4 regions of the Pseudomonas sp. MWU13-2517 genome follow, and region 2 is predicted to be linked to each of the others. Evidence: predicted binding sites of a transcription regulator. Region 2 holds the regulator's gene; each other region holds the start of a gene.
The links. The regulator sigma-54, encoded in region 2, starts transcription at its own class of promoters, with help from an activator protein. The targets are predictions, from matches to a motif close to ANTGGCATNNANNTTGCTNT.
Positions count from the first base shown of each region.

Region 1: glnK (P-II family nitrogen regulator) is a predicted target of sigma-54. The motif match lies at 2,768-2,787, and genes of this name have one in related genera.
Region 3: M5B97_RS08675 (flagellar hook-length control protein FliK) is a predicted target of sigma-54. The motif match lies at 4,908-4,927, and genes of this name have one in related genera.
Region 4: M5B97_RS09920 (circularly permuted type 2 ATP-grasp protein) is a predicted target of sigma-54. The motif match lies at 2,529-2,548, and genes of this name have one in related genera.

Region 1 covers NZ_JALMFA010000003.1:286,870-294,310, forward strand. Annotated here, with positions in the region: gene sutA (transcriptional regulator SutA) at 1-104, opposite strand, end outside; gene M5B97_RS06395 (secondary thiamine-phosphate synthase enzyme YjbQ) at 208-633, opposite strand; gene M5B97_RS06400 (ammonium transporter) at 845-2,185, opposite strand; gene glnK (P-II family nitrogen regulator) at 2,221-2,559, opposite strand; gene M5B97_RS06410 (accessory factor UbiK family protein) at 2,982-3,242, shown strand; gene M5B97_RS06415 (YifB family Mg chelatase-like AAA ATPase) at 3,622-5,133, shown strand; gene M5B97_RS06420 (methyl-accepting chemotaxis protein) at 5,282-7,258, opposite strand; gene M5B97_RS06425 (LysR substrate-binding domain-containing protein) at 7,426-7,441, opposite strand, start outside.
Region 2 covers NZ_JALMFA010000010.1:131,172-138,612, reverse strand. Annotated here, with positions in the region: gene lptC (LPS export ABC transporter periplasmic protein LptC) at 1-299, shown strand, start outside; gene lptA (lipopolysaccharide transport periplasmic protein LptA) at 286-819, shown strand; gene lptB (LPS export ABC transporter ATP-binding protein) at 819-1,544, shown strand; gene M5B97_RS16240 (RNA polymerase factor sigma-54) at 1,730-3,223, shown strand; gene raiA (ribosome-associated translation inhibitor RaiA) at 3,299-3,604, shown strand; gene ptsN (PTS IIA-like nitrogen regulatory protein PtsN) at 3,615-4,079, shown strand; gene rapZ (RNase adapter RapZ) at 4,082-4,939, shown strand; gene M5B97_RS16220 (HPr family phosphocarrier protein) at 4,956-5,228, shown strand; gene M5B97_RS16215 (ZIP family metal transporter) at 5,265-6,158, opposite strand; gene M5B97_RS16210 (superoxide dismutase) at 6,193-6,804, opposite strand; gene M5B97_RS16205 (hypothetical protein) at 6,806-7,249, opposite strand; gene M5B97_RS16200 (class II fumarate hydratase) at 7,277-7,441, opposite strand, start outside.
Region 3 covers NZ_JALMFA010000005.1:20,059-27,499, reverse strand. Annotated here, with positions in the region: gene fliH (flagellar assembly protein FliH) at 1-497, shown strand, start outside; gene fliI (flagellar protein export ATPase FliI) at 487-1,845, shown strand; gene fliJ (flagellar export protein FliJ) at 1,849-2,298, shown strand; gene M5B97_RS08690 (STAS domain-containing protein) at 2,383-2,688, shown strand; gene M5B97_RS08685 (fused response regulator/phosphatase) at 2,685-4,403, shown strand; gene M5B97_RS08680 (Hpt domain-containing protein) at 4,434-4,778, shown strand; gene M5B97_RS08675 (flagellar hook-length control protein FliK) at 4,977-6,335, shown strand; gene fliL (flagellar basal body-associated protein FliL) at 6,480-6,986, shown strand; gene fliM (flagellar motor switch protein FliM) at 6,996-7,441, shown strand, end outside.
Region 4 covers NZ_JALMFA010000005.1:298,468-305,908, reverse strand. Annotated here, with positions in the region: gene M5B97_RS09945 (translation initiation factor 2) at 1-223, shown strand, start outside; gene M5B97_RS09940 (YkgJ family cysteine cluster protein) at 388-642, shown strand; gene M5B97_RS09935 (START domain-containing protein) at 684-1,289, shown strand; gene M5B97_RS09930 (hypothetical protein) at 1,393-1,629, shown strand; gene M5B97_RS09925 (ribonuclease E inhibitor RraB) at 1,844-2,185, shown strand; gene M5B97_RS09920 (circularly permuted type 2 ATP-grasp protein) at 2,581-3,990, shown strand; gene M5B97_RS09915 (alpha-E domain-containing protein) at 3,995-4,945, shown strand; gene M5B97_RS09910 (transglutaminase family protein) at 4,942-5,745, shown strand; gene M5B97_RS09905 (cytochrome c) at 5,881-6,687, opposite strand; gene M5B97_RS09900 (acetyl-CoA C-acetyltransferase) at 7,330-7,441, shown strand, end outside.

The DNA of each region.
Region 1 (7,441 bases), on a different contig from region 2:
CTGTCGTCGTCAGCAACGTCTTCCGCCGCTGCTTCAAGACCTTCTTCGGTCTCGTCGTCATCACCGACTTCGAGGTCGTCGTTTTCCAGATCATCGTCGCTCATGTTCTACCTCATGACTTGCGAAAAGCAGATTAGTTATAGCCCAGCTTCACCCTCTGTCGAAGGTTGCCGGAAAAAAATCAACGTCCACTGGATAACCAGTGGCTTATGCCTCATCACCGTGCAAGGTGGCGAGGACTTTACGAGCACCGCCATGATCACGGTGCTCGCCCAGATAAACACCTTGCCAGGTCCCCATTGCCAAGCGGCCGGCCTTGACCGGCAAACTCAGCTGGCAGCCCAGGAGACTGGCCTTGAAGTGCGCCGGCAGATCATCCGGACCTTCGTCGTTGTGTTCAAACCCTGCCTGGCCCTGCGGCACCAGCAAGTTGAAATAACGTTCGAAGTCACGGCGAACCGCCGGATCGGCGTTCTCGTTGACAGTCAACGAGGCCGAGGTGTGCTGCAGCCACAGATGCAACAGGCCCACACGGCATGCCTTCAACTCAGGCAAGCCGGCCAGCAACTCGTCGGTTACCAGGTGAAAGCCCCGGGGCTTGGCCCGCAAAGTAATCAGGGTCTGTTGCCACATACAGTTCTCCGCCCATCGGCGCGCATTCTAGCGTGCTCTGGAAAAAAACAAAGTGCCGAATACGCCTACATGCCTGTAAGACATTCGCACAGTAAAAAGCGCCGTGTGCGTCTCATCACAAAGTCCGCACAAAAACCGTTACAGCATCTTGGGACTGACAAACGCCAGACAAAAAAATGCCCGGCAAGCCGGGCATTTTTTTTTCGTGTACTTACAAGTTGTAGCCGCGCTCGTTGTGCTGCGCCAGGTCGAGGCCGACCGCCTCTTCTTCCTCGGAAACCCGCAGGCCCATAACCGCATCCAGCACCTTGAGGATGATGAAGGTCACGATAGCCGTGTAGATCACGGTAAAGCCGACGCCTTTGCACTGAATCCAGACTTGCGCCGCGATATCAGTGGTGGCTGCGTTGAAGCCGCCCAGGGAAGGTGCCGCGAACACACCGGTCAGGATCGCCCCCAGGATACCGCCGATACCGTGCACGCCGAAGGCATCCAGGGAGTCGTCGTAACCCAGCTTGCGTTTCAGGGTGGTGGCGCAGAAGAAACACACCACGCCGGCAGCCAGGCCGATTACCAGGGCGCCCATCGGGCCAACGGTACCGGCGGCTGGGGTGATTGCCACCAGGCCAGCCACCACGCCCGAGGCGATGCCCAGTGCGCTTGGCTTACCGTGGGTGACCCACTCGGCGAACATCCAGCCCAGCGCCGCAGCAGCGGTAGCGATCTGGGTCACCAGCATCGCCATACCGGCAGTGCCGTTGGCCGCCGCAGCGGAGCCGGCGTTGAAGCCGAACCAACCCACCCACAGCATGGCCGCACCTACGAGGGTGTAACCCAGGTTGTGCGGTGCCATTGGGGTGGTCGGGAAGCCTTTACGTTTGCCGAGCACCAGGCACGCCACCAGGCCGGCCACACCCGCGTTGATGTGCACCACGGTGCCACCGGCAAAGTCCAGCACGCCCCAATCGCCCAGCAACGAACCCGGACCGCCCCACACCATGTGGGCAATCGGTGCGTAGACCAGGGTGAACCAGACGCCCATGAAGATCAGCATCGCGGAGAACTTCATACGCTCGGCGAAAGCACCGACGATCAGCGCAGGGGTAATGATGGCGAAAGTCATCTGGAAGGTAACGAACACCGCCTCAGGGAACAGCGCCGCTGGGCCAGTGATGCTCGCAGGGGTCACGCCCGACAGGAACAACTTGGACAGGCCACCCACGAAGGAGTTGAAGTTGACGACGCCCGCTTCCATACCGGTGGTATCGAACGCCATGCTGTAGCCGTAGACAAACCACAGGATGGTGACAAGCCCGGTGATGGCGAAGCACTGCATCATCACGGAAAGAATGTTTTTGGAGCGAACCATGCCGCCGTAAAACAGCGCCAGGCCCGGAATGGTCATGAACAGCACCAGCGCGGTGGATGTGAGCATCCACGCCGTGTCGCCGGAATTGAGGACTGGGGCAGGTACTGGGTCCGCCGCCAATGCCAGGGCTGGCATTACGAGGGACAACAGGGCTCCTAGCCCTGCGAATTTACGCAGAGTCATATTGTTTTCTCCTGGGGCGTTGGGGGTTTGGCGGCTTAGATTGCGTCGGTATCGGTTTCGCCGGTACGGATGCGAATAGCCTGTTCCAGATTGACCACGAAGATCTTGCCGTCACCGATCTTGCCGGTGTTGGCCGCCTTGGTTATCGCCTCGATAACCCGGTCAAGATCCTTGTCGTCAATGGCGACATCAATCTTCACCTTGGGCAGGAAATCAACCACATATTCCGCGCCGCGATACAGCTCGGTATGACCCTTCTGCCGACCGAAGCCTTTGACCTCAGTAACGGTAATGCCCTGCACGCCGATCTCGGACAGTGACTCGCGTACATCGTCCAACTTGAACGGCTTGATGATGGCAGTGACTAGCTTCATGAAAACTCTCTCCCGAATTGGTGGACTTGCCCCAGGAAAACAAACCCGTCTCAAGTCTAAGCGCAGTGCCTGGCTTTGTAACGCATCGTCGCCTCGGCAATTACCGTGGCGACGCCAGCGAACCACTGGTGACGAAACCTGTACCCCTGATCCGTCGGCGCACTGCATTCGTCACAGCGACTGCATCAGTGCATGGGTCATGATCGTCTAAGCAGAAACCTTGCCAGCTCCGTAAAAAACAACGAAATCAATCCTTTGCTCACTTATGCCCACCTTCGGGGCTTTTTGCCGACAGCAATGCGCACAAAAACAGTGCGCCGCCGCCAGCCCCCTTGCGCGAAAAGCGTGCGCCTCGCGACGTGAAAAAGACTATAGACGCTGCGTGATACACTGGCGCCCAACAGTTTTCCGGAATATTTCCCATGCTCGCGCCCAAAGACCTCCTCGACGCACTCAGCGGCCACGCCTCTCGCCTGCTCAGCGGCGACACCCCGCTGCCCCACAATGAAATCGAAAGCCAATTCAAGGCGCTGTTGCAAAGCGGCTTCAGCAAGCTCGACCTGGTCAGCCGGGAAGAGTTCGACAGCCAGATGGTGGTGCTTGCGCGCACGCGGGCGCGGCTGGAAAGCTTGGAGGCGAAGGTCGCAGAACTGGAAGCGCGGTTGACGCCGAACCAAGAGTAACGCGCGCACCTGCAGGAGCGAGGGGCTATCAACCTGTGGCGAGCGAGCATGCTCGCGCTGGGCTGCGAAGCAGCCCCGATACAGCCTACATGTTTCTTCAGATGGAGCGCGTTGCCTGGTTTTGGGGCCGCTTCGCGTACCAGCGCGAGCAAGCTCGCTCGCCACAAACGCCAAACCTTGCTCGCGCAAATCGTCCAGGATCACGCGGGCAACCAATACAAACGCGCCGTCCTTGAGCTCTTCGCGAGCCGGGTTCGCTCCTGCAATCGTTCGCTGAAACTTCCCGGATACGTTCTGTAAAACCTCCTCCGCTTCGCTCTTACCCACCTCGTCTACCCTTGAAAAACCGCAAGAAGTGGCCCTATCTCAAGGAACGAGCATGTCCCTCGCCATCGTCCATAGCCGCGCCCAGATTGGCGTCGAAGCCCCCGCCGTGACCGTCGAAGTGCATATGGCCAACGGCCTGCCGTCCCTGACGCTGGTGGGTCTGCCGGAAACCGCCGTCAAGGAAAGCAAGGACCGCGTGCGTAGCGCCATTCTCAACTGCGCACTGCAATACCCCTCCCGCCGCATCACCCTCAACCTAGCGCCCGCCGACCTGCCCAAGGACGGCGGGCGTTTTGATCTAGCGATTGCCTTGGGGATTCTGGCGGCCAGCATGCAAGTACCGGCATTGATGCTCGACGACGTGGAATGCCTCGGGGAACTGGCGCTGTCCGGCGAGGTGCGGGCCGTCAAAGGTGTGCTGCCGGCGGCATTGGCAGCGCGCAAGGCCGGGCGCACTGTAATAGTGCCCCGGGCGAATGCCGAAGAAGCCTGCCTGGCCTCGGGACTGAAGGTGATTGCGGTGGACCACCTGCTGCAGGTGGTGGCGCATTTGAACGGGCATGTGCCGATTGAGCCCTACAAGTCGGATGGCTTGCTGTGCTTGAACAAACCCTATCCGGACTTGAGCGAGGTACAGGGACAGCTTGCGGCCAAACGCGCGCTGCTGATTGCCGCTGCGGGCGCGCATAACCTGCTGTTCAGCGGGCCGCCCGGCACCGGCAAGACCCTGCTCGCCAGCCGACTGCCCGGGTTATTGCCACCGTTGAACGAACAGGAAGCCTTGGAAGTCGCAGCGATTCAGTCGGTGGTCAGCCTGACGCCGCTGAGCCATTGGCCGCACCGGCCCTTTCGCCAGCCGCATCACTCGGCTTCCGGGCCGGCGCTGGTAGGCGGCGGCTCAAAACCGCAACCGGGCGAAATTACCCTGGCCCATCATGGCGTGTTGTTTCTGGATGAGTTACCGGAGTTTGATCGCAAGGTGCTGGAGGTGCTGCGCGAACCCCTGGAATCGGGGCATATCGTGATTGCCCGCGCCCGTGACCGGGTGAGTTTCCCGGCCCGCTTCCAACTGGTCGCAGCCATGAACCCTTGCCCCTGCGGCTATATGGGCGAACCCAGTGGGCGCTGCCGTTGCACATCGGAGCAGGTCCAACGCTATCGCAATAAACTCTCAGGGCCGTTGCTGGATCGCATCGACCTGCACCTGACCGTCGCACGGGAAACGACAGCACTTAATCCGACGCCACAGCCCGGCGATACCACGCAGAAGGCTTCAGCACGGGTAGCCGACGCGCGGGAACTCCAGCAGCAGCGTCAGGGCTGCGCCAATGCATTTCTCGATCTGCCGAGGTTACGCCAGCATTGCGCACTGTCCAAACCGGATGAGGCCTGGCTGGAGAGTGCCTGCGAGCGGCTTACCCTGTCCCTTCGAGCAGCCCACCGGCTGCTGAAAGTTGCGCGAACGCTGGCAGACCTGGAAGGCTCAGGCAAAATAGGCCGCGACCACATTGCCGAAGCGCTGCAATACCGGCCTGCAGCGTCCAGCCCGGCCGATCAACGATAAACGGCGTGAAGCCAGCAAAGCGCAACCACTCTGCTCATGTGCGTGGCGCATGAACCTTTAGGACCGCTTATTAAGCCCTACTGCGCTGGGCTGATGCGCCTAGAACATGCCAGGCGACACCCTGGGCCAGATGCCCAGGGCAGGACAATCAACGGAACCGGTCCACTTCATGGCGCAAATCCGCTGCCAGGGTTTCCAGTTCCTTCGCGGTAATTGCCAGGTTCGACACCACTTCGCGCTGCTCGCTGTTGGCCAACGCAATGCTCTGCAGGTTGCTGCTGAGCACGTTGGCCGTGCTGCTCTGCTCCTGGGTCGCCGTGGTGATCGCCGCAAACTGCTGCCCGGCCGAGCGGCTTTGTTCGTCGATACGTGCCAGGGCCGAGGCCACATCGGCGTTACGCGCCAAGCCCTCCTGCATCAGCACATTGCCGTGTTCCATCGTGCTGATGGCATTGCCGGTTTCCTGCTGGATGCTCTGGATCATCCCGGATATTTCGTCCGTGGCCTGACGGGTACGCGACGCCAGGTTGCGCACTTCGTCGGCAACTACGGCAAAGCCACGCCCCTGCTCACCGGCCCGGGCGGCCTCGATGGCGGCATTGAGCGCCAACAGGTTGGTCTGCTCGGCGATCGAGGTGATTACCCCCACAATCCCGCCAATTTCCTGGGAGCGCTGGCCCAAGGTGTTGATCACCGTGGCCGTGCTGTTAAGCGCCGAGGCGATGTGCTCAAGGGACGACGAAGCCTCTTGCATCGAGGCACGGCCAATGCGGGTTTGCTGGGCGTTTTCCTGGGCCAGCCGTTCGGTATTGCCCATGTTGTCGGCAATGTTCAACGAAGTGGCGCTGAATTCTTCCACCGCTCCGGCCATGCTGGTGATCTCGCCGGACTGCTGCTCCATGCCGTCATACGCCCCGCCGGACAAGCCGGACAGTGCCTGCGCACGGCTATTGACCTCTTCGGCCGCCTTACGGATATGCGAAACCATGGTCGACAGCGCTTCGCCCATCTGGTTGAAGCTGCGCGCCAATTGCCCGATTTCATCGTGGCTGGACACGTTCAAGCGTGCGCTCAAGTCGCCAGCGCCGAGCGCTTCGGCCTGACGCACCAAGTCACTCAGAGGCTGCAGTTTCCGGCGCAACAACCACACCACTGCGCCCACCGCCAGCAGCATCGCCAACAGGCTGCCGATTATCAGGCGAACCCCCACCGCCCACGTTACCGCGCGAATCTCGGATTTTGGCATGCTCGCCACAACCGACCATGGGCCGCCTTCAAATGGCACCGCGACGCTATAGAAATCTTCGTTCTTGTCACTCCAGAATTGCCCTGCGCCGGGCTCCTTCGCCAACTCGAGCATCACCGGAATGGCCTGATCGGGCGCCTGCACGCCGGCCGGTGGTACCAGCCAGTGTTTTTGTTCATCGAGCAGGGCCAGGGAACCGTTCTGGCCGATCCGGAAACGCTTGAGATTGTCGAACTGGGTTTTCTGTTCGTCGGTGTAATCAAAACCGATGAACAACACGGCGATCACTTTGCCGCCAGCGTCCCGCACCGGGGTGTACTGGGTCATGTAGGCGCGGTCGAACAGCACGGCACGTCCCACATAACCTTGCCCAGCCAGCAGGCGCTGGTACGCCGGATGTTGGTGATCGAGCACGGTGCCGATGGCGCGGTTGCCGTCCTGCTTGGTCAGGGAGGTACTGACGCGGATAAAGTCCTCACCACTGCGTACGAATACGGTAGCCACACCGCCGGACATTTGCTTGAACTCATCCACTTCCCCGAAGTTGTTGTTCAACACAACGTCGCCCAGGTACAGGCTCGGCGTTTGCACGCCGGCCACCGTCACCGGCTGGTCCGCCCGCACGCTCAAACCGGCGCCGAAGCGCTTTTCAAACAGCCCGCTCAAACGCTGGGTACTTTCGCGCAAGGTGCCGTGGAAGGTGTTGAGTTGGTCGGCGAGCAGGCGCGCCTCGCTGGCCAGGTGTTCCTCGCGGGTGTCGAGGTTGGCGGAGTCGAGGGAACGCAGGGCGAAGACCGTACTGCCGCTGATGACGACAGCCAGAATGACGGCCAAGGCGAGACCTAATTGGGAGGCGATCCGAGCGCGAGGTTGAGACATGACAGCTCCTGGCCGAGGCCAGGATCATCCTGATCTCTTAGCGCTGCTCGGCAAATTATCTAGTGGGTAACGTTGGAGCACGATGGTCCCAACATCCTTTCTTCGGCGGGTGCGGGCAATACTTGAGCGCTGTGCAAAGGTATTGCGCAAACGATTGCACCCCCCAATCAATCCAGGCGCTCA
Region 2 (7,441 bases):
GTGGCACCGAGTTCCCCTGGCATGTCACCAGCCTGCGTGGCGAAGTCAACCCGGACGGAACCCAGGTAGAGTTGATCGACTCGGTACGCGTTGCGCGCACCGACGAGCAGAAACGCGACACCATCATCACCAGTAGTCGTATGACCGTATTCCCACAACAGCAATATGCGCAGACCGAGCAAGACGTTAGAATCGACGGCGCTGGCGGTGTATCGACTGGCAAGGGAATGAAAGCGTATTTGAAAGAAAGCAGGATACACCTGCTATCGAACGTAAGAGGACAGTATGAGGCTCGTTAAAACCCTCCCTATTTTGCTCGGTCTGGGCGCAGCACTGGGAAGCGTGAGCGCCTGGGCTCTGCCGAACGATAGCCAGCAACCGATCCATATTCAGGCCAACGATGCCCAATTGGATGACAAGAAAGGCATTGCTACCTACACGGGCGATGTGATCATCACCCAAGGCTCGATGAAAATCACCGGCAACACGGTGACGCTGACGCGTACCCCGGCCGGCGACATTGACGTGGTGACTTCGGTGGGCAATCTGGCTTACTTCGAGCAGAAACAAGCCGCGGCCGATCCGGGACCGATGAAGGGCTACGGCAAGACCATCCAGTACCACGCCCAGCAAAACCGCATCATCCTGATCGATCAGGCCAAAGTGATCAGCACCGACGGCAACTCCACGGAAGGTGAAAAAATCACCTATGACACCGTGAAACAGATCGCCAACGCCGGCCGCGCCAATGGCAACAAGGTCAGCGCACCGCGTCCGCGTGTCGATATGGTTATCCAGCCGAAGAAGAAGGCCGAGTAATGGCAACCCTGAAAGCCCAGCATCTGGCCAAGGCCTATAAAAGCCGTCAGGTCGTGCGCGACGTCAGCCTTTCGATCGACAGTGGCCAGATCGTCGGCTTGCTCGGCCCCAACGGTGCCGGCAAGACCACTTGCTTCTATATGATCGTCGGCCTGGTCCAGGCGGATCAGGGTCGCGTATTGATCGATGACCTGGATGTCAGTCACCAGCCAATGCACGGTCGTGCTCGGGCCGGTATCGGCTATCTACCCCAGGAAGCGTCGATCTTCCGCAAACTGTCGGTAGCCGACAACATCATGGCGATCCTGGAGACCCGCAAGGAACTCGACCGCGATGGCCGCCGCAAGGAACTGGAAAGCCTGCTGCAGGAATTCCACATCAACCACATTCGCGACAATCTCGGCATGAGCCTGTCCGGTGGTGAGCGGCGCCGAGTGGAGATCGCCCGCGCCTTGGCCACCGCACCGAAGTTCATCCTGCTGGACGAACCGTTTGCCGGTGTCGACCCGATCTCGGTTGGCGACATCAAACAGATCATCCACCATCTGAAGGCCAAGGGCATCGGCGTGTTGATCACCGACCACAACGTTCGCGAGACGCTCGATATCTGTGAAACCGCCTATATCGTCAACGATGGTCAGTTGATCGCCGAAGGTGACTCGGCAACCATCCTGGCCAACGAACTGGTCAAGGAAGTGTACCTGGGCCACGAGTTCCGCCTGTAAACACCGCGGTGTCACGGCTGTTCGCCAATGCGCGCGGTAGTCAATAAAAACCTCAGGCTTTTTATTGTTACCGTGCTCTAGGCAAAGCCCCCGATATCAGGCATATAATTTGCTTATGTTTGGCGCTCACGCGCCCTGTCGTGGATGGCGCAATGCGCCGGCGAATAAGGTGTTAAGCCCCTGCCATGAAACCATCGCTAGTCCTGAGAATGGGCCAGCAGCTGACGATGACACCGCAGCTGCAACAGGCCATCCGCCTGCTCCAATTGTCAACCCTGGACCTGCAACAGGAAATCCAGGAGGCGCTGGAGTCCAATCCGATGCTCGAACGCCAGGAAGAAGGCGACGACTTCGATAATACAGACCCGCTGGCCGATAACATCGAGCAAAAACCCAACGCCGACGTGCAGGAACCTTCCTATCAGGAAACCGCCCCTACGGTGGACAACCTGGAGGATGGCGAATGGAACGAACGTATTCCCAACGATCTTCCCGTGGATACCGCGTGGGAAGACGTCTACCAGACCAGCGCCAGCAGCCTGCCCAGCAACGACGATGACGAGTGGGATTTCACTACCCGTACGTCCGTCGGCGAGAGCCTGCAAAGTCATTTGTTGTGGCAATTGAACCTGGCACCGATGTCCGACACCGACCGCCTGATCGCCGTCACCCTGATCGATTGCATCAACAACCAGGGCTACCTGGACGAAACCCTTGAGGAAATCCTCGAGGCATTCGACCCGGAACTGGACATCGAGCTGGACGAGATCGAAGCCGTCCTGCACCGCATCCAGCAGTTCGAACCCGCCGGCATAGGCGCCCGCACGCTCAGCGAGTGCCTGCTGCTGCAACTGCGCCAAATGCCCGCCAAGACCCCTTGGCTCACCGAGGCCCAACGCCTGGTCACCGACTATATCGACCTGCTGGGAAGCCGCGACTACAGCCAGCTGATGCGCCGCATGAAGCTCAAGGAAGATGACCTGCGCCAGGTGATCGAGCTGGTACAGAGCCTCAACCCGCGTCCAGGCTCACAGATCGAGTCCAGCGAAGCCGAGTATGTCGTTCCCGATGTAATCGTTCGAAAGGACAATGAGCGCTGGCTCGTCGAACTCAACCAGGAGTCGGTGCCGCGCCTGCGAGTCAACCCGCAATACGCGGGTTTTGTACGCCGCGCCGACACCAGCGCCGACAATACCTTCATGCGTAACCAACTGCAGGAAGCGCGCTGGTTCATCAAGAGCCTGCAAAGCCGCAACGAAACCCTGATGAAGGTGGCCACCCAGATCGTCGAGCACCAGCGCGGCTTCCTGGAGTATGGCGACGAAGCGATGAAGCCGCTTGTCCTGCACGACATCGCAGAAGCAGTGGGCATGCACGAATCGACGATCTCCCGGGTAACCACGCAAAAATTCATGCATACCCCACGGGGTATTTATGAGTTGAAATACTTTTTCTCCAGCCACGTCAGCACCTCCGAAGGCGGCGAATGCTCGTCCACGGCAATCCGCGCGATCATCAAAAAACTGGTTGCCGCGGAAAATCAGAAAAAGCCATTGAGTGACAGTAAGATCGCTGGTTTACTGGAGGCACAAGGCATTCAGGTCGCCCGTCGAACCGTCGCCAAGTACCGCGAGTCCCTCGGGATCGCGCCTTCCAGCGAGCGTAAGCGTTTGATGTGACGGGCGGGCCATAGCGTTCCAGTGGCAGGTATTCCTACCTGCCGCTTTATGCACTGGCAACGAAGGAGAAGCTGTATGCAAGTCAACATCAGTGGACACCATGTAGAAGTCACCCCTCCATTGCGCGACTATGTCGAGCAAAAGCTGAAGCGGCTCGAGGGTCATTTTGACAAGATCACCAATGTGCAAGTCATCATGAAGGTCGACAAGCTTCAGCAGAAAATCGAGGCAACCCTGCAGATTCCCGGCGGAGAAGTAGTCGCCAACGCTGAGCATGAAGACATGTATGCATCTATCGATGCCCTGACCGACAAGCTTGACCGCCAACTTAAAAAGCATAAGGAAAAGAATCTGCACCTGATGCAAGGTACAGGTCGCTAACTCCCTCCCCATGATCCGACTTGAAACCATCCTGACCCCCGGCCGTTCCCTCGTGAACGTGCCGGGCGGCAGCAAGAAAAAAGCCCTCGAACAAATTGCCAACCTGATCCACCGCGAAGTGCCGGATCTGGAGATGCAGGATGTCTTCGAGGCACTGGTTGCCCGTGAAAAACTCGGTTCCACCGGTTTTGGCAACGGCATCGCCATTCCTCACTGCCGACTCAAAGGCTGCGAGTCCCCGGTGAGCGCCCTGCTGCACCTGGAAGCCCCCATCGATTTCGACGCCATCGACGGCGCCCCTGTCGACCTGTTGTTTGTTTTGCTGGTCCCACAAGCCGCCACCGATGCGCACCTGGAATTGCTTCGGCAGATAGCCAGCATGCTCGACCGCAAGGAAGTACGCGACAAATTGCGCAGTGCCGCCAGCAACGAGGCGCTCTATCAGGTTGTCCTGGATGAACAAAACGGGCAGTAATCATGCGTTTGATCATCGTCAGCGGCCGTTCCGGCTCAGGTAAAAGCACTGCTCTCAATGTTCTTGAGGACAACGGCTTTTATTGCATCGACAACTTGCCCGCCGGTCTACTGCCGGAATTGGCGGAACGTGCATTGATCCATACTGAACTCGCGCAACCGTTGGTGGCCGTATCGATTGATGCCCGCAACCTGCCCAGCCACCTCTCCCGGTTCCCTGAGTTGCTCGAGGAAGTTCGCGCCAAGCATATTCATTGCGACGTGCTGTATCTGGATGCCGACGAAGAGACGCTGCTCAAGCGCTTCTCCGAAACCCGGCGGCGCCATCCGCTCAGCAGCCCGCATCGCTCCCTCGCCGAAGCCATCGAGGACGAAACCAAGCTGCTTGGGCCGATCATTGACCTCGCCGACCTCAAGATCAACACCACCAGCCTCAACCTGTACCAACTGCGCGACGCAATCAAGCTGCGCCTGTTAAACCAGCCCGAGCCCGGCACCGCATTTCTGGTGGAGTCGTTCGGCTTCAAGCGCGGCATGCCGGTGGATGCCGACCTGGTGTTCGATGTCCGCTGCCTGCCTAACCCCTACTGGAAGCCAGAACTGCGTGATCAGTCCGGGCTGGATCAACCCGTAGCCGATTACCTTGCAGCGCAGCCGGATGTGGAGGAGATGTTCCAGGACATTTACAGCTACCTGATCAAATGGTTGCCGCGGTTCGCCGCAAGCAACCGGGCCTATGTCACGATTGCCGTCGGTTGCACCGGAGGCCATCACCGTTCCGTCTATCTGACCGAACGCTTGGGCCAGGCTTTGCAACAAACCCTCAAGAACGTCCAGGTTCGCCACCGCGACCTTAGCTGAAAGGAACACCCCCGCGATGCCCGCTCTGGAAATTGAAATCATCAACAAGCTGGGCTTGCATGCCCGGGCCTCTGCCAAGTTCGTCGGCGTTGCCGGGCAGTTCCCCTGCCAGATTCGCGCCGGGCGCACCCCCGAGTCCATGGTCGATGGTAAAAGCATCATGGCCATGATGATGCTGGCTGCCGGCAAGGGCACGCGGATTCACCTGAAGACGGAAGGCGAGCAGGAACAGGAAGCGATGGACGCCTTGGTGAAGTTGATCAACAACTACTTCGATGAGGGTGAGTAAACTCACCCTAGAACACTGCGTGACGCTGAAAAGGCGTCACCCCAAGGCAGTATCCATAACCATCATCAGGCAAAACCCGATACACAGCCCCAGGCTGGCGAGCTTTTCGTGACCGTTGCGCCTCGATTCGGGGATCACTTCATGGGTCACCACCAACAACATCGCACCCGCGGCCAACGCCAGCCCCAAAGGCAATAGCAGTTCGGCCAGGCTGACCAGCCATGCGCAAGTCACCGCGAAAACAGGCTCGACCAACCCTGAGGCGGCACCGATCAAGAACGCCTTGACCCGCGACATCCCCGCCCCTGCCAATACCAGCGCAATCACCAGACCTTCGGGCACATCCTGCAGGGCAACCCCCATGGCCAGGCTGTCGGCATCCGGCATGCCACCGCCGGCAGACACGCCCACCGCCATACCTTCTGGAATGTTGTGCGCAATGATGGCGAACACAAACAGCCAAATGCGTGGCGGGATCACCGGTTTGCCTGGCGTGCCCAGCAACATTTCGGGGCCGGCACCAGAGACCTTACGGTCAACCAGATACAAACCGAAAGCGCCCAGCATAATGCCCAAGCTGATCAACCCACTCGCGCCCCAGGATGATAGCCCCAGGTTCTGGGCAGCAGAAATGCCTGGCACGATCAACGAAAACGCAGTCGCCGCCAGCATCACCCCGGCACCGAACCCCAGCAGGGAATCGCTCAGCGCCAACGGCATCCGCCGAATCACCAGCACCGGGACCGCACCCAACGCCGTACCGAGCGCACAGATCGCCCCGCCTTGCAGGGCACGCAGGATGCGCGGCTGCAAGTCCAGCCAGGCCAGCCCGTGGGCCACCAGCAAAGCAGTTCCTGCCAATAGCAGCAGCGAGCCAAATGCATAGCGAAACATGCGTCCGCTGCCGATCGTCAGTGTTTCAGTGCCCATAGTCGGCCTTAGATCTTGTTATAGGGAGTGAGCGTCAGGCCAAGGCAGCCTGATAACGAGCGGCGACTTCTGGCCAATTGATGACGCTGTAGAAGGCATTGATGTATTCCGGGCGACGGTTCTGATACAGCAGGTAGTAGGCGTGCTCCCAGACATCCAGCCCGAGGATCGGCGTGTTGCCGCTCATCAATGGGCTGTCCTGATTGCCGCTGCTTTCCACTACCAGGGTCTTTTGTGGGGTAACACTGAGCCAGGCCCAGCCACTGCCGAAACGTGTCAACGCAGCTTTGGTGAAGGCTTCCTTGAAGCTGTCAAAACCACCCAGTTGCTCATCGATAGCCTGGCCCAGCACGCCCTCGGGCTTGCCACCGCCTTTGGGTGACATCACGGCCCAGAACAGCGAGTGATTAGCGTGACCGCCACCCTGATTGATCACTGCAGCACGCAGTTTTTCTGGCAGTTGCTGGACGCTGGACACCAGTTTCTCTACCGGCCAACCTGCGAACTCGGTGCCTTCAACCGCCGCGTTGAGGTTGTTGATATACGTTTGGTGATGCTTGGTGTAGTGAATCTCCATGGTCTGCGCATCGATATGCGGCTCCAGGGCATCGTAGGCATAAGGCAAGGCAGGCAAGGCGTAGGTCATATCAATGAGCTCCGTAATAAGGGCTGTTGCGGGCCGGCGCATTCGGTTGCGCCGCAGCGCCGCCCAACAAGCGATGAGTACGTGGGTACTCACCGTGATCGCTGATGAAATTCAACAACTCAACATAGGTCTTGCTGCTCTGGCGCAGCGCCGCCTCGCGCAGTTGCGGGCTCAGACGCGAGTCCTGCATGGTCTGCAACAGACGCTGGTGAATGGCACAGAGGTATTCCGCGCTTTCCTCTGGCTGGTTCAGGCGCAGGTGCAGGTCCGCCAGGTTGTGATGGGAAATGACGCAAGCCGCCACTGCCTCGTCAGCGTCCGACCAGCGCTCGAATAACACTTGAGCCAGGGCCAGGGCTTGCAAATAGGCCTCGCGAGCGTCGACCAGTTCGCCCTGCATAAAGCAGCGATTGGCTCGTTCGATCGTGCGTTTCCAATGCTCCATGGTGAGCCTCCAAAGCAGAGTCGGTGATTACACGCCACCGGCCGTGAGTTTTTCCGGATCCAGCAGAATTTCCAGCTGACTACGGGGCAAGTCAGTGTGCTCAAGGGCGACCTCAATGATCGGGCGACCTTGCTGATAGGCTTTCTTGGCAATTTCGGCGGCCTTCTGGTAGCCGATGATCGGATTGAGTGC
Region 3 (7,441 bases), on a different contig from region 2:
TGCGCCAGGAAGCCGAGGCGGCGCTGAGCGTCAAGCTCGCCAGCCTGGAGCGCTTGATGGGCAGCCTGTTCGACCCCATCGCCGAACAGGATTCCCAGCTTGAAAAAGCCATGGTCGGCCTGGTGGAGCACATCGCCCGCCAAGTGATCCAGCGCGAACTGGTGCTCGACTCCAGCCATATCGAAAGTGTCATGCGCGAAGCCCTCAAGCTGCTGCCCTTGGGCGTCGGTAATGTACGGCTGTACATCAACCCGCAGGATTTCGAGCAGGTCAAAGCCCTGCGCGAGCGCCATGAAGAAACCTGGCGCATCGTCGAAGACGCGGCGTTGCAGCCTGGCGGTTGCCGGGTCGAAACCGAACACAGCCGTATCGATGCGACGGTGGAAACCCGTATCACCCAGATCATGGCCAAGCTCTTCGACCAACTTCATGAGCAGGCTCTGAATCCGGCCGAACCTGACCTGAGCGTTGACCTGGACGCCCCCGATGCGCCTTGATCGCACCAGCTTCGCCAAGCGCCTGGGCAGCTACGCCCAGGCCACTGAGTTGCCCGGCCAGCCGATCCTCGAAGGGCGCCTGCTGCGCATGGTTGGCCTGACCCTCGAAGCCGAAGGCCTGCGCGCCGCCATGGGCAGCCGCTGCATGGTGATCAACGACGACAGCTATCACCCGGTGCAAGTCGAAGCTGAGGTTATGGGCTTTTCGGGTAACAAGATTTTCCTGATGCCCGTCGGCAGCCTGGCGGGGATCGCCCCCGGCGCCCGGGTTGTGCCGCTCGCCGACACCGGCCGCTTGCCCATGGGCATGAGCATGCTCGGTCGTGTGCTGGACGGCGCCGGCCGCGCCCTGGACGGCAAGGGCGGCATGAAGGCCGAAGATTGGGTACCGATGGACGGCCCCACCATCAACCCGCTCAAGCGTAACCCCATCAGCACGCCGCTGGACGTAGGCATTCGCAGCATCAACGGTTTATTGACGGTCGGCCGCGGCCAGCGCCTGGGCCTGTTCGCCGGTACCGGTGTGGGTAAGTCGGTACTGCTGGGCATGATGACGCGCTTTACCGAGGCCGACATTATCGTGGTCGGGTTGATCGGCGAACGGGGCCGCGAGGTGAAGGAATTCATCGAGCACAGCCTGGGCGAGGAAGGTCTCAAGCGCTCTGTGGTGGTGGCGTCTCCAGCGGATGACGCGCCCTTGATGCGTTTGCGCGCCGCCATGTATTGCACACGTATCGCCGAGTATTTTCGCGACAAGGGCAAGAATGTCCTGTTGCTGATGGATTCGCTCACGCGTTTCGCCCAGGCCCAGCGGGAAATCGCCCTGGCCATCGGCGAACCACCTGCCACCAAAGGTTATCCGCCATCGGTGTTCGCCAAGCTGCCCAAGCTGGTGGAGCGTGCCGGTAACGCCGAGGCCGGGGGCGGCTCGATCACTGCGTTCTATACCGTGTTGTCCGAAGGCGATGACCAGCAGGACCCGATTGCCGACTCGGCGCGGGGTGTACTCGACGGCCACATCGTCTTGTCACGGCGCCTGGCGGAGGAGGGGCACTACCCTGCCATCGACATCGAAGCGTCGATCAGCCGGGTGATGCCGGCGGTGGTCACGCCCGAGCACATGGCGCGAGCGCAGCACTTCAAGCAGTTGTGGTCACGCTATCAGCAGAGTCGCGACCTGATCAGCGTCGGTGCCTACGTAGCCGGTGGCGATCGTGAGACCGACCTGGCGATCGCCCTGCAGCCGCAACTGGTGACGTACCTGCGTCAGGGGCTCAACGACAAAATCAGCATGGGCGAAAGCGAAGCGCACCTTGCCTCGATCTTCGCCCCGGCGCCAGGCGGCTAAGCCATGGCCAGCACCCGCTCCTCGCGCCTGGCCCCGGTGGTGGACATGGCCGAAAAGGCCGAAAAGACCGCTGCCCAGCGGCTGGGCTATTTTCAAGGCCAGGTCCGCCTGGCGGAAAGCAAGCTGGGCGACCTGGAGCGTTTTCGCGGCGAGTACCAGCAACAGTGGATCGAGCGCGGCAGCCAGGGCGTTTCCGGCCAGTGGTTGATGGGTTATCAGGGCTTTCTCAACCAGTTGGAGACGGCGGTCGCCCAGCAGCGCCAAAGCCTGGCCTGGCACCAGAACAACCTCGATAAGGCCCGCGAAAGCTGGCAGCAGGCGTTTGCCCGGGTCGAGGGGCTGCGCAAACTGGTACAGCGCTATATCGACGAAGCGCGGGCGATTGAGGACAAGCGCGAGCAAAAGCTGCTGGATGAGCTGTCACAACGTCTGCCCCGTCAGTCGCAGTATTAGGTGTGGGGCTGTTCCCACATTTGCCGAGATCGGGTTCGCCTGCTAAACCTTGTTACACATGGCCAATGACAAGGAAGCAGTCGTATGTCGGTGACATCAGAAGTATCCCTGGATGGGAAGCAGTTGACGATCGCAATCAAGGGCCGATTCGATTTCGGCAGCCACCAGCATTTCCGTGAGGCTTACGAGCGTTTCTACAAGGTCCCTGACGCCTACACCGTCGATCTGAGAGAAGCCACCTACCTGGACAGCTCGGCCTTGGGCATGCTGCTGTTGTTGCGTGACCACGCAGGCGGTGACGACTCGCAGGTCACGCTGATCAACTGCAGTCCCGACGTGCGCAAGATCCTCGCCATCTCTAACTTCGATAAGCTGTTCGACATCAATTGAGAGTACTGGCCCCGATGTCCGAGCCGCTGACTGTCCTGATCGCCGAGGACAGCGATACCGACCGGCTGCTGCTGGCGACTATCTTGCGGCGCCAGGGGCATCACGTGCTCACCGCAGCCAACGGCGAGGAAGCCGTTGAGGTGTTTGCGCGTGAGCGACCTCAACTGGTGTTGATGGACGCGATGATGCCGGTGATGGACGGTTTCCTGGCCGCGCGGTGGATCAAGCAATTGGCGGGGGAGGCGCTGGTCCCCGTGATCTTTCTTACGTCCCTCAGCGAAAGCGCCGACCTGGCCGAGTGCCTGGATGCCGGTGGGGATGATTTTCTGCCCAAACCCTACAACCCACTGATCCTGGCCGCCAAGATCAATGCCATGGACCGTTTGCGGCGTCTGCAGGCCACGGTCCTTCAGCAGCGCGATCAGATCGCCCGGCATCATGAATACCTGCTGCAAGAGCAGCGTGCGGCCAAGGCGGTGTTCGACAAGGTCGCCCATTCGGGCTGCATCAATGCCGCACCGAACATTCGCTACCTGCAATCACCCTATGCGCTATTCAATGGCGACCTGTTGCTGGCGGCGTATACGCCGTCTGGAGACATGCACGTGCTGCTCGGCGATTTCACCGGCCATGGCCTGCCCGCCGCCATTGGTGCCATGCCCCTGGCGGACGTGTTTTACGGTATGACCGCCAAGGGTTATGACTTGGCGCAGACCCTGCGTGAGATGAATGCCAGGCTCAAGCGCATCCTGCCGGTGGACATGTTCTGCTGCGCCACCCTGTTGTGCCTGAGCCCCCAGCGACGCGTGGTAGAGGTATGGAATGGCGGTATGCCGGAGGGTTATGTGCATGAGGTCGCTACGGGCAAGCGCACGCCGTTGAAGTCACGGCATCTGCCGTTGGGTGTGCTGTCGATGGAGGCGTTTGATGACAGCATCGACGTTTTGCCGATGGCCCTTGGCGATCGGGTATTTCTGCTCTCCGACGGTGTGCTGGAGACCGCTGACGCCAACGACCAGTTGTTCGGCGCCGAACGCCTGCAGCAGGTGTTCGCCGCCAACTGCGAGCCCGACCGCCTGTTCGAAGAGATTGAGCAGGCTCTGGCGGCCTTTCGTGGTGAAGCGCGGGATGACGTCAGCATGGTGGAAATCACCTTGCAGCCCGGCCAGCCGCTGCGTGTGTCCGAGCCTGCGTACACCGACGGCAGCCAGGCGTGCCCTCTGGATTGGTCGGTGAGCTTCGAATTTCGCGCCCAGACGCTCAGGTGCTACAACCCGTTGCCCTATCTGCTGCAGTTGTTGCTGGAGATCCAGGGGCTGCGCGAGCAGAGCGGGGCGCTCTACAGCGTGATGGCCGAACTGTATTCCAATGCATTGGAGCACGGCGTGCTGGGCCTGGACTCGCAACTCAAGCGCAATGCCCAGGGCTTTGCCGACTACTACCGTCAGCGCAATGAGCGGCTGGCGCAACTGGACAGCGGCTATGTGCGGGTGCATATGCAGGTGGTGCCGACCACCCTGGGCGGCAAGTTGATCTTGCGCGTCGAAGACAGTGGTCCAGGTTTCGATGTGGATCAGGTACTGGCGCGGCCGCCGGATATCGACCGTCTGTCTGGACGAGGCTTGAGCCTGGTGCGCCAGTTGAGCAGCGATGTACGCTGGACGGACGGCGGGCGCAGTGTCTGCGTGGAGTTTTGCTGGAAGGCTCTGGCATAATCCGCTGATTCTTGATCAAGGAGCGAGCAAGTGGCTGAGATTCATCTGGACCCCGAGGTGCTGTCGGGTTTGCAGGACGTCATGGAAGATGAGTACCCCAAGTTGCTCGAAACCTTTCTTGACGACTCGCAAAAGCGCGTCGAAGCGCTGCGCAAGGCGCGGGATGATGCCAAGGCGCTGGGACGGATTGCCCATAGTTTCAAGGGCAGCAGCGGCAACCTTGGGGCTGTGCGGTTGGCGCAGTTGTGTCAGCGGCTGGAAGTAGAGTCAGTCGGGGCTGCCGCGGACCTGGGGGCGCTGGTGGATCAGATTGACAGTGAGTTCGCCCTGGTTCGGCCTTTGTATGAGTCGGAGAGGCAGAGGTTCGGGGTTTAGTTGTTGAAGTAGAATACGTTGACGTCTGTAGGCGCGAGCTTGCTCGTGAAAAACTTACAGGCGCCGCGCTCCTCCAGGACACCGCGTTATCGTTGACGTTTTTCGCGAGCAAGTTCGCTCCTGCACAAACTTGGCCCAACTCTTGCTCCACCTCCCAGCACAGCACTCTCGACCCCTGTGCAGTGGAGACCTTTACCTATGCCAGTCGCCCCCAATTCGCTCCTTCAGGCTGCTCCCGCAGCCAAGCCCCAAGCGCCCGCCGCTACACTTCCGGCGGCGGCTGCGGCCCAGCAGGACAAGGGCCCTGGCTTTGCTCAAGTGTTTGCCAGCCAAGGCTCGAAGCCGGCGGTGAAGACCGACGACACCCCGACTAAATCCACCCGTGACAAGCCTGCCGATACCAGCGCCAAGTCGGCCGACAACAACGACAAGCCTGCCGCCAGCAAGCCAGCGGTTGCCGATAGCGGCAATCCCTTGCCTGCCAACCCGCCGGCCAAGTCCGACGACAGCGCCAGCAGTGACGATACCAAGCCCACTGACCCGGCCCTGGCTCAGCAACCTCCCGTCGCACCCGTGGTCGACCCTGCAGTGATTGCAGCCGTCACACCGGTGGCTGTGCCGGTTCCCGTGGAGACACCGGTACCTGCTGCCGCGACCAAGGATGACAAGGCGAAGGATGACAAGGCCAAGCCGGTTGTTGCCGCACCGGTCGCGGCGACCGATGACGCCAACCAACCACCTTTCGATCCGTCGGCCGACCCTCTGGATTCGATGCCGGCCGTGCGTTTGGCGATGGAGCAGGGCGGACACGTATCGGCCAGCAGCCAGACACCGCAGAAAACTGCGCCTGCGTCGAACCTGGATCAGCCGACCGCCGCGCAGAATTTTGCGGCTGGCTTGGCCAACATGGTCGATCAGCAGACTGCCAAGCACAGCCCCGACGGCGGCGACAAAGCCTTCAGCGGGCTGATCGAAAGTGGCCTCAAGGATTTGAAAGACGCCAGCAGCGATACCCGCGTCGATGATTTCGCCAACCGCCTGGCTGCGCTGACCCAGGCCGCCACGCCGAAAACCGCGAACGCCTTACCGTCGGTTGCCAACGCGCCGTTGGCCATGCACCAGAGCGGCTGGACCGAAGACGTGGTCAACCGCGTGATGTACCTGTCCAGCGCCAACCTCAAGTCGGCCGAGATCCAGTTGCAGCCGGCAGAGCTGGGGCGCCTGGATATCAAGGTCAATATGACGCCGGACCAACAGGCTCAGGTCCACTTCATGAGTGGCCATGCGGTGGTGCGTGAAGCCCTGGAAAGCCAGTCCGGACGCCTGCGGGAGATGTTTGCCCAGCAGGGCATGGGACAAGTGGACGTCAACGTCTCCGACCAGTCCCGAGGCCAGGAGCAGCAGCAACAAGCTCAGGCCCAGGCCCAGGCACGCGTGAGTGGTAGTGGCGGACGCGGGGACAGTGGCGAGGGCAGTGGGCACGTCGACGTGGCTGAAGCGGTGGCGCCGATAACCTCTACGGTAATCGGCTCCAGTGCGGTCGATTACTACGCCTGATTCGTGCTTTGCACCGACCCCATGTGGGAGTGGCTCGCTCCCCTGTTTGATTGGCCTTGCCTGCGTGCCAGACAACTCTGGCATAACACTTGCTCTTGCCTTTCCGTAGATCTATGAATTCCCGAATAGTGACGGATTATTGGCATGGCGAAGAGCGACGACGCAGCAACTCCCCCCGCTGGCAAAGGTAAAGGCAAGCTCAAGCTGATCCTGGTGATTGTGCTGGGCCTGCTCCTGGCCATTGGCGCCTCCGTGGGCGGCACGTGGTACATCATGCACAGCAGTGCCAGCAAACCGGCTCCCGCCGCCGAGACCACCAGTAACGTCAAGCAACCGGCAATCTTCGAGCCGATGCTTCCAGCCTTTGTCGCCAACTTCAATCAGAACGGTCGTCAACGCTATCTTCAGGTGAGCATCACCTTGCTGGCGCGTAACCAGGCGGATCTGGATGCCCTCAAGGTGCATATGCCGGTGATCCGCAACAACCTGGTGATGCTGTTCTCCGGACAGAATTTCGACACCCTGGCCACCCCGGTCGGTCAGGAAATGCTGCGTCAGAAGGTCACTGCCAGCGTGCAGGAAGTGGCCCAGAAAGAACTCGGCAAAGTCGTGGTTGAGCAGGCGCTCTTCACTAACTTCGTATTGCAGTAGGATCACGACATGGCCGTGCAAGACCTGCTGTCCCAGGATGAAATCGATGCGCTGCTGCATGGCGTCGATGATGGTCTGGTACAGACCGACATGGCTGCCGAGCCTGGCAGCATCAAAAGTTACGACCTGACCAGCCAGGATCGCATCGTCCGTGGACGCATGCCGACCCTTGAAATGATCAACGAGCGTTTCGCCCGCTACACCCGTATCAGCATGTTCAACATGCTGCGCCGTTCGGCGGACGTGGCGGTGGGCGGGGTGCAGGTGATGAAATTCGGCGAGTACGTGCATTCGCTGTACGTGCCCACCAGCCTCAATCTGGTCAAGATCAAGCCGTTGCGCGGCACCGCGCTGTTCATCCTTGACGCCAAACTGGTATTCAAGCTGGTGGACAACTTCTTCGGTGGCGACGGGCGTCACGCCAAGATCGAAGGCCGTGAATTCACCCCTACCGA
Region 4 (7,441 bases), on a different contig from region 2:
GTCTTTGCCCACGGACATGGTGAGGCACTTGCAGCCAATCGGCACCATGCCCAAGCCCAAGAGCGTGCCGTTGTTGCCGCCGATGTTTGGCGAAAAGCCATCTGATAACAGCGCATTCCAGATCAACGGCCGCTTGCTCAGTAATGAGATGAAGCTACAACTGCGTAACGAAGAACGGCGTGAAGTGGAAGGCGCCGCGCTGGATTTCGAATTCAAGCAGTAAACTTTTCCCTGCAACGTGACGCTCGCCTTTGACCATCTGTCGCAGACTGGTCAGTCATTTTTGTTTTGTGCGAAAAACCCCTGTTAGACCATTTTAAAACGGCTGTTTTAGAGCGTACTCTAGTCCGGCCATCTCTATTGAGCCGTCGTCGAGGACTGCTGGTCATGAAATGCCGTGAAGGCTGTGGCGCTTGCTGCATCGCCCCCTCCATCAGTTCACCGCTGCCGGGAATGCCCAACGGCAAACCCGCGGGAGAACGCTGCGTGCACTTGTCGGTCGAACAGCTGTGCCAGCTGTTTGGCCGTCCGGAGCGACCGGCGGTGTGCAGCGACTTCAAGGCGGATATCGAGGTCTGCGGCAACGACCAGGCCGACGCGATCCGGCTGATTGGCTGGTGGGAGCAGATGACGGCGGCTTGATGGGCTTTACTATCGGAACTTCAACAATAAGGAATACAACAATGGGTTCGCTGAAACGAATGGCGGTATTGTGCGGTTTTACAGTGTTGTTCGCTGCCACTGCCCAGGCGGAAGATTGGCAGGTTGCCAAGGACGAGGACGGTATCAAGGTGTCCTTGAGCGAAATCGCCGGCTCCAAGTACAAGGCTTATCGCGGCGTCACAGTGATCAAGGCCCCGGTTGCCAAGATCCAGGCCTTGCAGGAAGACGTGGCCGGTGCCTGTTCCTGGATTCACGAATGCAAATCGCAAAAGCTGCTCAAGCAGGAAGGCGACAAGAGCTGGACCTACACCCAGTTCAAGGCACCGTTCCCGGTGACCGACCGCGACTCCATCCTCGAAATCACCACCTCCAAGGCTGCCGACGGCACCGTGACCCGCAAGTTGCTGGAAGTGCCGACCTACCAGCCGGAAGTCAAAGGCTATGTTCGTGTGGCCCAGGTTGAGGGTTTCTGGAAGCTCGTGCCCAAAGGCGACAACCAGACCGAAGTGACTTACCAGGTGCACACCGAGCCAGGCGGCAGCGTGCCGTCGTGGCTGGCCAACAAGTTCGTGGTGGACGCCCCGTTCAACACCTTGAAAGCCTTGAAAGAACACGCTGAAAAATAAACGTGGTTGATCAGGTGCCTCCGACCTTGGGTGGAACATTTGCCGAGCCCCCAAGGTCAAGATAGATGTGAGCCCACACTTGGGTTTTATCGAGGAGGCACCGATGCAAAAGTGGCAGATTACCTTTGTTGATGACCACGGCGTGAAGTCCGTGGAGCAATTCGATTGCGCGCAAAAGCCCAGCCTCGAAGATGCGGCGCACATGATCCGCAGCAAGCTGGTGCCCGTGGCCGCCGAACTCGACCTCAATGACCTTGAGGGACGCCAGCCTGAGCCTACGGTCAAGATCCTCAAGGACCAGAACAGTATCCAGATTCTCGACATCTCACCTGCTGCCTGAACAATCCCTGTAAGTCATCCAAACCACCTCTGGTGGAGGTGATAGCTTCGCGCTACTCTGCAAACGAGATCAGCGAATGAATCGCTAAGGTCTGGTCTTGTCAGCTACATGCTTGTTTTCCAGCGGTGTTGTTATTGCCGTAGCTCCTGCGCCAGTACGGCGCAGGCTTCGGGAAGCACGGAAAGTCTATCCATCGGTTTGAGGAGGACGTTTCATGAGCACAGCCTATCAAGAAGATATCAGCACCCATGTTCTGCGCCGCATGAAAGAAGGCGGCTTCGACTTCTCGCGTTTTCACCCCATTGAGTTCTACGCCATTTTCCCCGATGAAGAGCGGGCGCGCAGGGCTGCGGGTCGATTTCGTGGGGAATCGCTGAATGCCCAGGTCAGCGCGCGCGACGATGGCGCGTGGTACTTGGAACTGAGCAAAATCATGTCCGCGACCTACGACGGTATAGGAGACTTCGAGCAAGACTTTGAAGCGGTGGTCGAGCCGCTGGGCGGGATCATCGAGGGTTGGGGCGTGAAGCAGGAGGTGCGCGGCTTGCCCATGTAGTTTGTGTAGGGCCTCAACGTATCGGCTGACCTTCGGGTCGGCCGATTTTGTTTGTGTCGTCTGAAAATGTTCTGAACTTGCGCTGCACTTTTTCGGCCTCAAAAAAAAGCCACCCAATGAGGGTGGCCTAAAGGGAAGAGCGGAGCGCTGAAGGCAGTTCAGCAGATGGAGTGATTATCCCTGGAGGCTGCCGGGCAATGAAATCAACTCTGTCTATGCTGTTGATAGTCAAAGCCCGCATTGGGATGAAGCGTGAAGCAAGACGGCGGGCATTCTTCGCACCAGGACGGTGCGGCTGGATTTCGCTGGTTATCCAAAAGACTGATTTATAAGTGTTTATGCCGATGGCACGGGCCTTGCGATGGTTCTTGCGTCCGGGTGACAAGGAGTACGGCATGATCCGCACTTATTACGACGAGATGTACGATGGGGCCGGCCAGGTCCGCCCCCATTACCGCGAATTCGCCCGCTGGTTGGCCGAAACCCCTGCCGAGCTGCTCGCCCAACGCCGGCGTGAAGCCGATTTGCTGTTCCACCGGGCCGGGATCACGTTCACCCTGTATGGGGACGAGCAGGGCACCGAGCGCCTGATCCCCTTCGATACGATCCCGCGCAGCATACCGGCGAGCGAGTGGCGCATTGTCGAACGCGGCTGCGTCCAGCGGGTCAAGGCGCTGAACATGTTCCTCGCCGACCTGTATCACGACCAACGCATCATCAAGGCCGGGATCATTCCCGCTGAACAGGTGCTGGCCAACGAGCAGTACCAGCTGGCTATGCAAGGTCTGAATCTACACCGCGACCTGTATTCCCACATCTCCGGCGTCGACCTCGTACGGGATGGCGACGGGACCTACTACGTGCTGGAAGATAATCTGCGTACACCGAGCGGTGTCAGCTACATGCTCGAAGATCGCAAGATGATGATGCGCCTGTTCCCCGAACTGTTCGCCGCCCAGCGCATTGCACCGATCGATCATTACCCCAACCTGTTGCTCGATACCCTCAAAAGCTCAAGCCCCCTGGATAACCCAAGCGTGGTAGTGCTGACGCCGGGGCGCTTCAACAGTGCATTCTTCGAACATGCGTTCCTGGCCCGGGAAATGGGCGTGGAACTGGTGGAAGGAGCCGACCTGTTCGTGCGCGATGACCGCGTGTTCATGCGCACCACCGATGGCCCCAAGGCCGTGGATGTGATCTATCGTCGACTCGATGACGCGTTCCTCGACCCGCTGGCCTTCAATCCGGCCTCCATGCTCGGCGTGCCCGGCCTGCTCGCCGCCTACCGTTCGGGCAACGTGGTGCTGGCCAATGCCATCGGCACCGGGGTGGCGGATGACAAGTCGGTGTACCCCTTCGTCACCGAGATGATCCGTTTCTATCTGGATGAAGAACCTATCCTGAAGAATGTTCCGACGTTCCAATGTCGTAAGCCTGACGAACTGTCCCACGTACTGGCCAACCTGCCGGACTTGGTGGTGAAGGAAACCCAAGGCTCCGGCGGCTACGGCATGCTGGTGGGCCCGGCGTCCACGGCGGCGGAAATCGAAGCCTTTCGCGCCCGCATCAAAGCCAAACCCCACGCTTATATCGCCCAGCCGACATTGTGTTTATCCACGTGCCCGACCTTCGTCGAAAACGGCATTGCACCGCGTCATATCGACCTGCGTCCCTTTGTGTTGTCCGGCAAGGAAACCCGCGTGGTGCCCGGCGGCCTGACCCGCGTGGCGCTGCGTGAAGGCTCGCTGGTGGTCAACTCGTCCCAGGGCGGCGGCACCAAAGACACTTGGGTGGTCGAGGACTGATGCCATGTTGAGTAGAACTGCCTCGGATTTGTACTGGATGTCGCGCTACCTGGAGCGCGCGGAAAACCTCGCGCGCATGCTTGATGTCAGTTATTCGCTGTCCCTGATGCCGCAAGACGGGCACGGTGACGGTCTGCATGAACTGGCCATGCCGTTGCTGATCACCGGCACCCTGGATGATTACCGTGAGCGCCACGGTGAATTGCATGCCGAACGCCTGCTGCACTTCTTTGCGCTGGATGCAGCCAACCCGGCCAGCATCTACAGCTGTCTCGGCTCAGCGCGGGCCAGCGCCCATGCGGTGCGTGGGCGAATTACCGCCGATATGTGGGAAAACATTAACGCCACTTGGCTGGACATCCGTGACATTGCCCAACAAGGCTTGAGCCATTACGGCATGAGCCGGTTTTGCGAGTGGGTCAAGGAGCGCTCGCACCTGTTCCGGGGCGCGACCTATGGCACCATCATGCGTAACGACGCCTTTCGTTTTATCCGCCTGGGCACCTTCATCGAGCGCGCCGACAACACCTTGCGCCTGCTGGACGCACGTTATGAAATGGCCGGCGACCAGGCCGCCGCCGTCACCGACGGCACAGCCCACGCCTACTATCAGTGGAGCGCCTTGTTGCGCGCGTTATCGTCGTTCGAGGCCTACACCGAGATCTATCGCGACGCGCCTGGTGCCCGGCAAGTGGCTGAGCTGCTGCTGTTGCGCGCTGATGTCCCACGCTCGCTGCGCGCCTGCAGCGAGGAGATCGACCAGATCCTTGCCAGCCTGCCCGGCCTCAACGGCCGCCCGGCCCAGCGCCTGGCCGCCGAAATGGACGCACGCCTGCGCTTTACCGCCATCGACGAAATCCTTGAGGAAGGCCTGCACGCCTGGCTGACCGACTTTATCCCTCTGGTCCGCCAGCTGGGCGACGCCATCTACAGTTCCTACCTGGAGGCCGCATGAGACTCTCTCTCAGCCACGAAACCACCTACCACTATGAAGACCAGGTGCGCGCCAGCATCCAGTACCTGCGGCTTACGCCCCACGACAGCGAGCGCCAGCACGTCATCAGCTGGAAGCTCGACCTGCCACGGCCGGTGCGGGCGCAGATCGACCCGTTCGGCAATATCCTGCATGTATTGACCCTGGACGAACCCCACGACGCTATCATCATCGGCGCCCGTGGCCAGGTGGACATCGATGAGTTACGCGAGGCTGAACACGAGAGCCAGTCGGCCTTCCCATTCCTGCGCAGCACGCGCCTGACCGAGCCTGACGAGGCGTTGCGCAGCTTTGCCGAGCAGCACTGCCGGCAACGTCGTGACCGCAGCGCATTGATCGACCTGATGCACGCGCTCAACCAGACGATGGTCTACACGCCTGGCGTAACCGCCATCGACACCAGCGCCGCCGAGGCTTTTGCCGGGCAGGCGGGCGTATGCCAGGACCACACTCACGCGTTCCTGGCCTGTGCACGTAGCCTGGGGATCCCGGCGCGTTATGTGTCGGGGTACCTGTACACCGAAGACAGTACGCACCTGGCCAGCCACGCTTGGGCTGAAGCCTGGCTGGATGACGCCTGGTACAGCTTTGACGTGACCAACCAACTGGCGCGACCGGAGCGGCATTTGAAACTGGCCGTGGGCCTGGATTACCTGGATGCCTGCCCGGTACGCGGCATGCGCCGGGGCGGCGGGCATGAGCAGATGCATGCCAAAGTCTACGTGGCCCAGACCCCGGTCATCTCCGTCCATCAGCAATGATCGGAAAACAGATGCGGTCGAAGGCGGGAAGGGGCTTGCTCCCGATAGCGGTGCGTCAGCTGAAAATGCCTGACTGACACGCTGCTATCGTGGCGCAAGCCTCCCTCTATAGGGTGAGGGAGTTCGCCGCGACGATCAGGGTTGTTGTTTACGCCCCGCCATATGCCTCAAATACCCCACCAGCAAATCCAGTTCGGTATCGGGCAACACACTGGCCGTAAACGCCGGCATCTTCGCCTGTGGCCAATGGCGCAGGCTCTGAGGATCGCGGATATAACGCTTGAGGAAATCCCCGCTGAAATATTCGGTGGGGTTGTAGGGAATATTCAGATCCGGTCCCATTTGCGCATCGCCGGCGCCATTGAGGCGATGACAGGCCAGGCAGTTTTTCTGGAACAACGCAAAGCCTTGGTTGATGGGGTCATTCGTCGCCAGCTTCGGGTCGGGCAGCAAGGCTGGAAACCGTTCGGCGACTGTCTTCAGTTGCTTGATCCCGGAGATCTGGAACGGCCACTGCTCAGGGCTGATATGGCCGACTTGCGGGTCGGTCCACACCAGATAAAACGGCCCTGCGCTCGGTTTACCTTCCGCCAGCGCCGGCCATGGGTGGGCGGGATCCTCCACCGCCAGCCAGGCGCGGGCGCCGTGGTTTTGCAGCAGCGGCGCGGCAGCCAGTTCGGCGGCGAAGCCATCGAGGGCGACGGCTTGCAGGTGGCTATCCGGTTTCAGCCCCGGGAGCAGGGCGGCGAGTGGCACTGCGCGATAGGTCATAGTGCGCTTGTAGGAAACGTCATCGACGATCTGCACCGTTTGTATATCCGGCCGCTTGAGCAAGTCGGCGGTCTGCCAGGTCTTGGTGGTGTGCTCCAGTTCGATGGTCAATTGCGCGGCAGAAACAGGCAGAGTCAGTAACGCGATGAGCAGGGCGAGGATCGTTTTCAAGAGAAGGGCCCGATATGAATGGCAATGGCACTCACGATAACGGAAATTGGCACGCAAAACGGCAGCGCCTGCACAGGGCCGCTATTCGCAATGTCCCGACAGGTGCTGCCAAAACTGCAGGCCTGATGCTGTGTGCACCGAATGTGAGTGTTAAGCCGTCACCCGATAATCTTGGTCAGATTGGGCAAGATCAGAATCAGTGTGGTGGCGAAAAGAATGAGTCCCGCCTGGCGTACTTTCGATTGTTTGAACATGGCTGACTGCCTTTTGTTGTTATTCCTGAGCGTCAAATGCGTGCCGTTGAATTTCACTATGACGAAATGACGTGTCGCTTTTCTTACAGCTGCTCCAGCAAAACCCGGCAGCAGCCTCTTACAGATTCAACCTTAGAGCCCCTGTTCTGCGCGGCTTAGATCCATTTCATATCACCTCATCAGCTTTTGAGCTAAAAACGGCATGAGGCTATTCGCCATCTTGGCGCCAGCCCTAGGGCTAGACAGCTAAAACGATTAATCAGCGGTTTCGCTTAGCTGCCTACCGTTCGTCCGAGCGAGGGTGTCAAAAGCAATGAGCGCATCCGTCATTGAAACCGTGTCAATCGGGCCTAAGGTAGGAGCACACGCACAGCGGTTCGAGGATGTCATGACCCAAGCTTTGATCTTTGACGCAATACGTACGCCCCGCGGCAAAGGCAAGGCCGATGGCGCCTTGCACAGCATCAAGCCGGTGAACCTGGTGGCCGGTTTGCTCACCG